Regions from separate parts of the Sphingobacterium sp. BIGb0116 genome, predicted to be linked through region 2. Evidence: riboswitches for the same ligand, from Rfam matches in the RefSeq annotation. Region 2 holds a riboswitch; the other holds the start of a gene.

Region 1 (4,223 bases), on a different contig from region 2:
TCAAGCCTGAAGTCGATTGAAGATCGGATTAAAGGGAAACAGGAAATTAAGAACGGGAGAGAAAAGGAAAATAAGAAAGAAAAGAAGAACACCCGAAAATAGTCTCACACTATCCCGATAACAGTTTTTGTTTCGAACCAAGGTCCGATAAAGAAGCCCTAGATGAAATTTCATCTAGGGCTTTATCAATATAGTTTAAGAATTATTCTGCTCTTAAGATTTTCGCAGCCTCAACCATCGACTCTAAAGCCGCTTTGGTTTCTGGCCAAGCACGAGTTTTTAAACCACAGTCAGGGTTAACCCAAAGCTGTTCTGCTGGAACTACTGCTTTTGCTTTACGCAATAGATCTACCATCTCATCTTTGCTTGGAACACGTGGTGAGTGAATGTCATAGACACCTGGACCAATATCATTTGGATATTTGAAATCACCGGCGAAAGCATTCAACAATTTCATTTGAGAACGTGAAGTCTCAATCGTGATGACGTCAGCATCCATTGCAGCGATATCTTCGATTACATTATTGAACTCAGAGTAACACATGTGTGTGTGAATCTGTGTATCGTCTTCTACATTTGATGAAGAAACACGGAAAGCACGTACTGCCCAGTTCAAGTAATCTTTTTGATCAGCTTTACGTAGCGGCAATCCTTCACGGATAGCTGGTTCATCGATTTGTATGATTTTGATACCTGCTTTTTCCAACGCTTGTACTTCATCCAAGATCGCCAATGCAATTTGGTAAGTCGTTGTTGAACGCGGTTGATCATTACGTACGAAAGACCATTGTAAGATAGTAACCGGACCAGTCAACATACCTTTAACCGGACGGTTAGTCAATGATTGCGCGTATGAAGACCAACGGACAGTCATATCTTCAGGACGGTATACATCACCATAGATAATTGGAGGTTTTACACAACGTGAACCGTAAGATTGTACCCAGCCGTTTTGTGTGAAAGCGTAACCAGCCAATTGTTCACCGAAGTATTCAACCATGTCGTTACGTTCGAATTCGCCGTGTACTAATACGTCGATATCTAATTGCTCTTGAAGACGGATTGTGTTCTCAGTTTCTTCTGCGATTGCTTTATCATATTCTGCCTGCGTGATAGCACCTTTTTTCAAGTCTGCTCTCCATTTACGAACATCTTTCGTTTGTGGGAATGAACCAATAGTTGTAGTAGGGAATGCCGGCAAGTTGAATTTCGCTTGTTGCGCTGCTTTACGGTCAGCAAATGCTGAAGTACGTTTTGCATCGTTATCAGTGATATTGCTTGTACGTGTTTTAACCTCTGGTTTGTGGATCAATGGAGAAGTACGACGACTTTCAGCAGCAGCTTTGTTAGCTTCGAAGCGTTTTGCTGTTTCAGCATCAACTTCACCTTCCGCTAGTACGGCTAAGTCTTTTACCTCAGCTAATTTTTGTTTAGCAAATGCTAACCAGTTTTTTACTTCAGCTGGTAGCGATTGCTCATTGTGCTCATTGTCTAAGTCAAAAGGAACGTGCAACAATGATGAAGAAGGAGCTACCCATACACGGTCTTTTCCTAATGCATCAACAGCCTGTTTGATTTTAACCAATGATTTTTCGTAATCATTTTTCCAGATGTTACGGCCTTCAACAATACCCAAAGATAATGTTAATGAAGCAGGAACTTTAGCTAGTACCGTATCCAATTGGTTTTCACCGCGTACCAGATCTAAATGTAAAGCATGGATAGGTAGGTTAACTGCGATATCTTCGTTGTCTTTTAAAGCTTCGAAGTAAGTAGTCGCGATTAATTTGATATTTTTTGCTGCTGCAGCTAATTTTTCGAAAGTAGGTTGATATAAAGCTTTTACTTTAGCATCTAAATCCAATGCTAAGAAAGGCTCGTCAATCTGAACATATTGGGCACCAGCCTCAGCTAGTTTAGCTAATATTTGCTCATATACTGGAACAAGTTTATCCAATAAATCGATGCGGTCGAAGCCAGCTTCTTTTTCTTTACCGATCAAAAGGTAAGTGATAGGACCTAGTAGAACTGGTTTAGTATCGATGCCCAATGATTTTGCTTCGTTATATTCATTTAAGAATTTTTCGGACGTCAATTTGAATTCTTGATCTTTTGTGAATTCTGGCACCATATAGTGGTAGTTGGTATCCAACCACTTGGTCATTTCCATTGCAGTCACGTCGATTCCTTCTTGTTGGAAACCACGCGCCATGGCAAAATATAGATCTAAGCTGTAATTGTTGTCTACTTTATTCAATAAAGAATGGTAACGAGCAGGAATTGCACCAACAGTAAGGGTTAAATCCAATACTTGATCGTAAAAAGAGAAATCATTGGAAGGGATCAAATCTATTCCAGCATCTTTTTGTGTTTTCCAATTGCCTTCACGAATTTTTTTTGCGGTGTCCAATAATTCCTCAACAGAAGATTTTTTAGCCCAATAGGCCTCATTGGCTTTTTTCAATTCGCGGAACGCGCCCACACGAGGGTAACCTAAATTGTTAGTCAATAACATAATGAATGTTTTTAATATTTCTTTTTCAACTATATTTCTTGCTAGAGAGAGAAGGACACACTAGAATTCGGTGACTTCGGCTTATCATTCCCATATCAAGTAGGGTAGAATTTAGCACCTTGTCAAGGGACAGGTTGCTAAGGCTTCATCGGGTCTATTCCCTCTGCCTTTCTCTATAAGCGACGCTAAGTTAGAACATTTCTTTTTGAAATGCAAATTTTTTATAAAAGTGCATCAATTTTTTATATTCTACTAAGGATAAAATTGTTTTGTTCTTTTCTTTTCATCCGTGATTTAGTGTATGCCATGTTTCAATACGTTGTGGCATAAAAAATGGGGAATGACTGTTTCTCATTCCCCATTCTTTTAGCTCACCAAAAGTTTGTAACCTTTTCCGTGCACATTGACAATTTCAACCTTACTATCTTCTTTTAGATATTTACGAAGTTTACTGAGAAATACATCCATACTTCTACCCGTAAAGTAGTTGTCATCATGCCATATTTTTAATAAAGCTTCTTCCCGGGTCAGCACATCATTTTTCTTTAAACAAAGCAAACGTAGTAGTTCCGCTTCTTTGGTGGATAGTTTTTGCATCTGTCCTTTGTAAGAAATTTGCTGACTTGTATAATCAAAGAAATAATCACCAATTTCAAATTTATCAGCAACCACTTCCTCTTCTTTGTCTCGAACACTGCGCTTCAGCAAAGCATTGATGCGGAGCAATAATTCCTCCACTCGAAAAGGCTTTGTGATATAATCATCTCCCCCTAATTCAAAGGCTTCGGTTTTATCTTCCATCATCCCCTTTGCTGTGGCAAAGATAATAGGAACAGTGTTGTTTGTTTTTCTGATTTCACGTCCAACTGTAAATCCGTCCTTTTTTGGCATCATGACATCGAAAATACAGAGGTCGTAGTTATTTTTTTTGAATTGAGAAATCGCTTCATCTCCATCCGTGCATAATGTGACGTCAAATTTTCCCTTTAATTCGAGATAGTCTTTTAAAAGATCCCCCAAATTAGGATCATCTTCTGCTAATAATATCTTTTGCATAATGATTATATTAATTTTCACCAATGTCCCTTGATGCTGATAAATCAGCTTTCCTCAACCTTTGAAATTTTTTAAAGAGGAAATATACAAAAAAGGAACGTTTTATTTTTTAATAGGCAAAATTACTTCAAAGGTCGTGCCCTTATCTTTTTCACTTTTAACTGTAATTTTTCCGTTCAGCCTTCTCAGGATGTCCTGTACATAACTTAAGCCAAGACCAAATCCTTTGACATTATGAACATTTCCAGTTGGAATACGGTAGAACTGGTCGAAAATCTTTTGCAGGTGATCCCGGCTCATCCCAATACCGTTGTCGGCAATAGTGACGACAATGGTATCGCCAACATTTTTTGAATTGATGTTGACATGTAAATCTCCTTTGCTGTACTTGATGGCATTATCCAATAAATTGTAAAATACATTCGAAAAATGTAACTCATCACCGATGACAATATCCTTTGTCGCTGCAAGATCTATACTGAATTTTCCGCCGATATTCTGCATGCGTAGCTGCATACTGTCCGTTACTGCAGAAACAAGATCATTGATGCTTACTTCTACCTGGTCGAGTTTTAGCGTTTCTTTTTCTAGTCTTGCCAAATCGAGTACACGTTCAATATGATTTCCGAGTCTAACATTTTCGTCGTAGATG
Region 2 (4,223 bases):
TTATACTGCTAGCAGCGGCCGGTTTTATATGTACGTTATACGGTATTTTTGGGGCTCGCTATGCTGCAATTGGAAACATGACATTGATTCTCATGAGTTTTGTGATCGGAATGGCCCCGCAACACCCTTTTGCGGTTAGTTTACAGATTACAACAGGTTCCATTATATACTACTTTTTTAGCCTTTTACAAGCCTATATACAACCTTATCGCTCGCTAAAACATGCGATGGCCAATGGTTTTCATGGATTGTCCCAATTTCTATTGATACGATCACAGTCTTACGATCCCAATATTCCTTTGAATATAACGTACAGTCGCGTAGGCAAAATTCATGGCCTGATCAGCGAACAACAGGAACAAATCAGGTCTCTTCTTTTTCGAGAAAAAAAAATCATAAGTCAACAGTGGCATAAAAGCAATTATTGGCTCAGTCAGGTTTATGGGTTAATTGACCTTCATGAGTTAATTATTGCACTTGATCACGACTATGATGCGATTCGCAAAAATCTTGCAGACACGGGCAGCCTCCCTTTAATTCGTCACACAATCAAATTATTAGCTTTAGAAATTGATAGCTTTTCACAACCTAACAAGAGGTTTCGGTATGCGCATCAATTATATCACAATAACTTTAAAATTAATGCCCTCTTACAGGATTTAAAAGAAATTCAAGAACAGCAGACCGGTCAAGCAAAAAGTATATTATGTTCGATCATAAGCAACATCGAAGCAATTATTGAAGTACTCAACCGAATTCAGGTAGCTTTTTATCAAAATCAGGAAATTCAGGATAAGATTGACAGCAGTGAGTACCAGCAATTTATCAATCGACCTTTGCGCAATCTTGCTGATCTAAAAAGTAAACTCCATCTGAATAACCCGCTTTTTCGATTTGCCGTTCGGATGGCTCTTCTTTTTGGAACAGGCGCATTGATCGGTATTTTATTTTTGGATTTTAAATATACCTATTGGATCTTACTGACGATCGCTATTGTTGCCAGACCAGCATTTTCAATGACAAAAAAGCGTAATATAGAGCGTATTGTAGGCACATTCTCGGGTATAATAGTTGGTATATTCTGCTTAATTTCTATTCATTTTCTCCCAGCTCTCCTTACCATAGCTGCATTAGGTCTTTTCGGATTCTTTTTGTTCAACCGATCTAATTATATGGTCAGTGTCATCTTTATTACCTTGGGAATTGTGATTGCGCTCAATTTGTTCGAAGGCAATATCAATCTCATTTTAGGCAGCCGAATACTTTTCACACTCATTGGAGCATTCTTGGCTATAGCAGGTTATTTCTTGATACCTGTACGCCAAAGCACAGGCATGGTTCAGCTGGCAAAAGAGGTATCCCTTTACAACGAGCATTATTTCCAAACCATCAATAACCGTCTGTCGGACGAGAAACAAAGTTCTTTTGATATACGACTGGCTCGCAAAAAAGCGCAGACTGCCATGGCCCTGTTTTCAGACGCTATCAATCAAATGAAAAAAGAACCCGAGCATAAATGGATAGATTGGTCGCATATCCACCATTTTCAGGCACTCTCTTATCAGGTCAACTCCCATTTGGTGGGGCTTTCGTTATCGTTAAGCAAAAAGACGAATCGCCACCTAGCGTATGATATCCATAGTAGAATTGATGCACTTAAACCTCTTTTAACAGATTTAAATCAAATTGCGGAACGGATCAACTTAAAGAAATCATAATACCCGATTGACAGTTATTTATCCGGTTTCATCCGACGATATGCGATCCCGATCGGTATGTTATTCAAAATTCCTTTAACTAAAAAATAGCTTTTCTTTTGCTTTAATAAAAAAAGAGTTTATATTTGTGTCGTCTTCGAAAGAAGATTTCTAATCAACACCTCCCTTAATCAGTAGGTCTTGATTTATAAAGAAGTGGCGAGAGACTGGCTCAATGACCCACTGGCAACCTTCAATTTGTTTGAAAAGGTGCCAATTCCTGTCCAAAACAATATCGTTTTGGAGCATATAAATGACATAAGACAATGATTATTAAACTACTGAAGTCCATTAAAAATTCAGGTTCAACACAAGTGAACCACACGATAAGCGAAAGTGTAAGTCATCGTACAACTGTATTGATGCGAATGCGTATGCATATGCACTTCCATGCTTGTTAAAAATCATTTCCTTTTTCTTGGATAAAGATTTAACAGACCCTTCAACGAGGTGTGTATGCTTCTCTTTTTACTTAGCAATTTCTTTTTGAACCCTTAAAATCTGATATATTATGTCTTCAAACAAAAATTTAAAATTCGAAACTCTTCAGGTTCACGCTGGCCAAGTCGCTGATCCTACTACGGGATCTAGAGCAGTTCCTATATATCAAACAACATCTTTTGTATTTGAAAATGCCGAACACGGCGCAAACTTATTTGCATTAAAGCAGTTCGGCAATATCTATACACGGATTATGAATCCTACTACGGATGTTTTCGAACAACGTATTGCGGCACTGGAAGGTGGAGTCGCAGCTGTTGCTGTTGCATCTGGCCAGGCAGCACAGTTTATAGCTTTAAATAATATCTTGGAAAGTGGTGACAATTTTGTTGCCGGATCCAACTTATACGGCGGTACATTTAACCAGTTTAAAGTTTCTTTTAAACGCCTGGGCATCGAAGCTCGATTTGCAACGGACGCCGAGGCAGATAAAATTGAAGCCCTCATTGATGATAAAACAAAGGCCATCTATGTTGAAACAATTGGAAACCCAAGTTTCAATATTCCAGACTTTGAGAAAATTGCTGCCGTAGCAAAAAAATATGACTTACCATTAATCGTCGATAATACTTTTGGAGCTGGGGGTTATTTATTTAAACCTTTGGAGTACGGTGCGAATGTGGTTGTTGAATCGGCTACTAAATGGATCGGTGGACATGGCACAAGCATTGGCGGTGTCATCGTCGACGGCGGAAACTACAATTGGGGCAATGGAAAATACCCTCAATTTTCCGAACCATCTGAAGGCTATCATGGCTTAGTTTTTTCCGAAGTTTTCGGTGAAGGCGGACCGTTTGGAAATATTCAATTTGCCATTCGGGCACGTGTGGAAGGGCTTCGGGATTTCGGGCCAGCACTCTCCCCTTTCAATTCATTCTTATTATTACAAGGGCTTGAAACGCTGTCTTTACGGGTGCAACGCCATGTAGATAACACTTTAGAGGTAGCTAAATGGCTTGAGGCGCATCCACAGGTAGAAAAAGTAAACTATCCGGGCTTAAAAAGCTCTCCGAGCTTCGCTAACGCACAAAAATACCTTAAAAATGGCTATGGTGCGGTGCTTTCTTTCCAGCTCAAGGGTGACGCAGCACAGAAGGCCAATAGCTTTATCGACAGCTTAGAATTGATCAGTCACTTGGCCAATGTCGGTGATACGAAGTCATTGATTATCCATCCAGCAGCGACTACTCACCAACAATTGAGTGATGAAGATCAAGCCAATGCTGGAGTGTTCAAAGGTTTATTACGCCTTTCTGTAGGAATAGAACATATTGATGACATCAAAGCTGATTTACAACAAGCTTTTGATAAAATTAAATAATCAGATTTTTTCGGCTTAAACTTAAACGTAAAATGAGTAAGCATATTTATCTGCACCCGGAGCCTTTTGTATTTGAAAATGGAAGAGAGCTTACTGATTTACAAATCAGTTATGAAACATTTGGCAAACCCAACGCAGATCGCAGTAATGTGATCTGGGTTTGCCATGCACTTACGGCTAATGCAGATGTACTGGATTGGTGGTCCGGTCTTTTTGGAACAGGTGAATTATTTGATTCAAACGATTATTATATTATCTGCGCCAATGTCATAGGATCAGCATATAATAGCAGTAATCCGCTATCTGTAAACCCAGCTACTGGACAGCCTTACTACCTATCTTTTCCTGAATTTACAGTAAGGGATTTGGTCAATGCACATCAATTTCTTGCAGACCACCTGGATATCAAACAAATAGAGATCCTTATTGGCGGCTCATTGGGCGGTCAACAAGCATTGGAATGGGCCGTATCGCACAGTATAGCCATCAACCATCTAATCGTCGTTGGAACAAATGCCGTCCATTCACCATGGGGTATTGCATTCAATGAAAGTCAACGTCTTGCCATTACAACTGATCGAACCTTTTACGCCAATCATCCCGATGGCGGAGCTAAGGGTTTAAAAGTTGCACGCGCTATGGCA

What was found. Region 2 has a riboswitch for S-adenosylmethionine ahead of M2419_RS01015 (O-acetylhomoserine aminocarboxypropyltransferase/cysteine synthase family protein). Riboswitches for the same ligand answer to the same signal wherever they lie in the genome.
Region 1: it holds a riboswitch for S-adenosylmethionine, as region 2 does, so the genes downstream of both, metE (5-methyltetrahydropteroyltriglutamate--homocysteine S-methyltransferase) here and M2419_RS01015 (O-acetylhomoserine aminocarboxypropyltransferase/cysteine synthase family protein) in region 2, are expected to answer to the same signal.

The regions. Positions count from the first base shown of each region.
Region 1 is NZ_JANUDT010000010.1:131,026-135,248, reverse strand. Features, by position in the region: gene M2419_RS22085 (hypothetical protein) at 1-102, shown strand, start outside; gene metE (5-methyltetrahydropteroyltriglutamate--homocysteine S-methyltransferase) at 203-2,515, opposite strand; SAM riboswitch class I at 2,594-2,697, opposite strand; gene M2419_RS22075 (response regulator transcription factor) at 2,882-3,571, opposite strand; gene M2419_RS22070 (sensor histidine kinase KdpD) at 3,674-4,223, opposite strand, start outside.
Region 2 is NZ_JANUDT010000001.1:210,867-215,089, forward strand. Features, by position in the region: gene M2419_RS01010 (FUSC family membrane protein) at 1-1,718, shown strand, start outside; SAM riboswitch class I at 1,901-2,013, shown strand; gene M2419_RS01015 (O-acetylhomoserine aminocarboxypropyltransferase/cysteine synthase family protein) at 2,269-3,579, shown strand; gene metX (homoserine O-acetyltransferase) at 3,612-4,223, shown strand, end outside.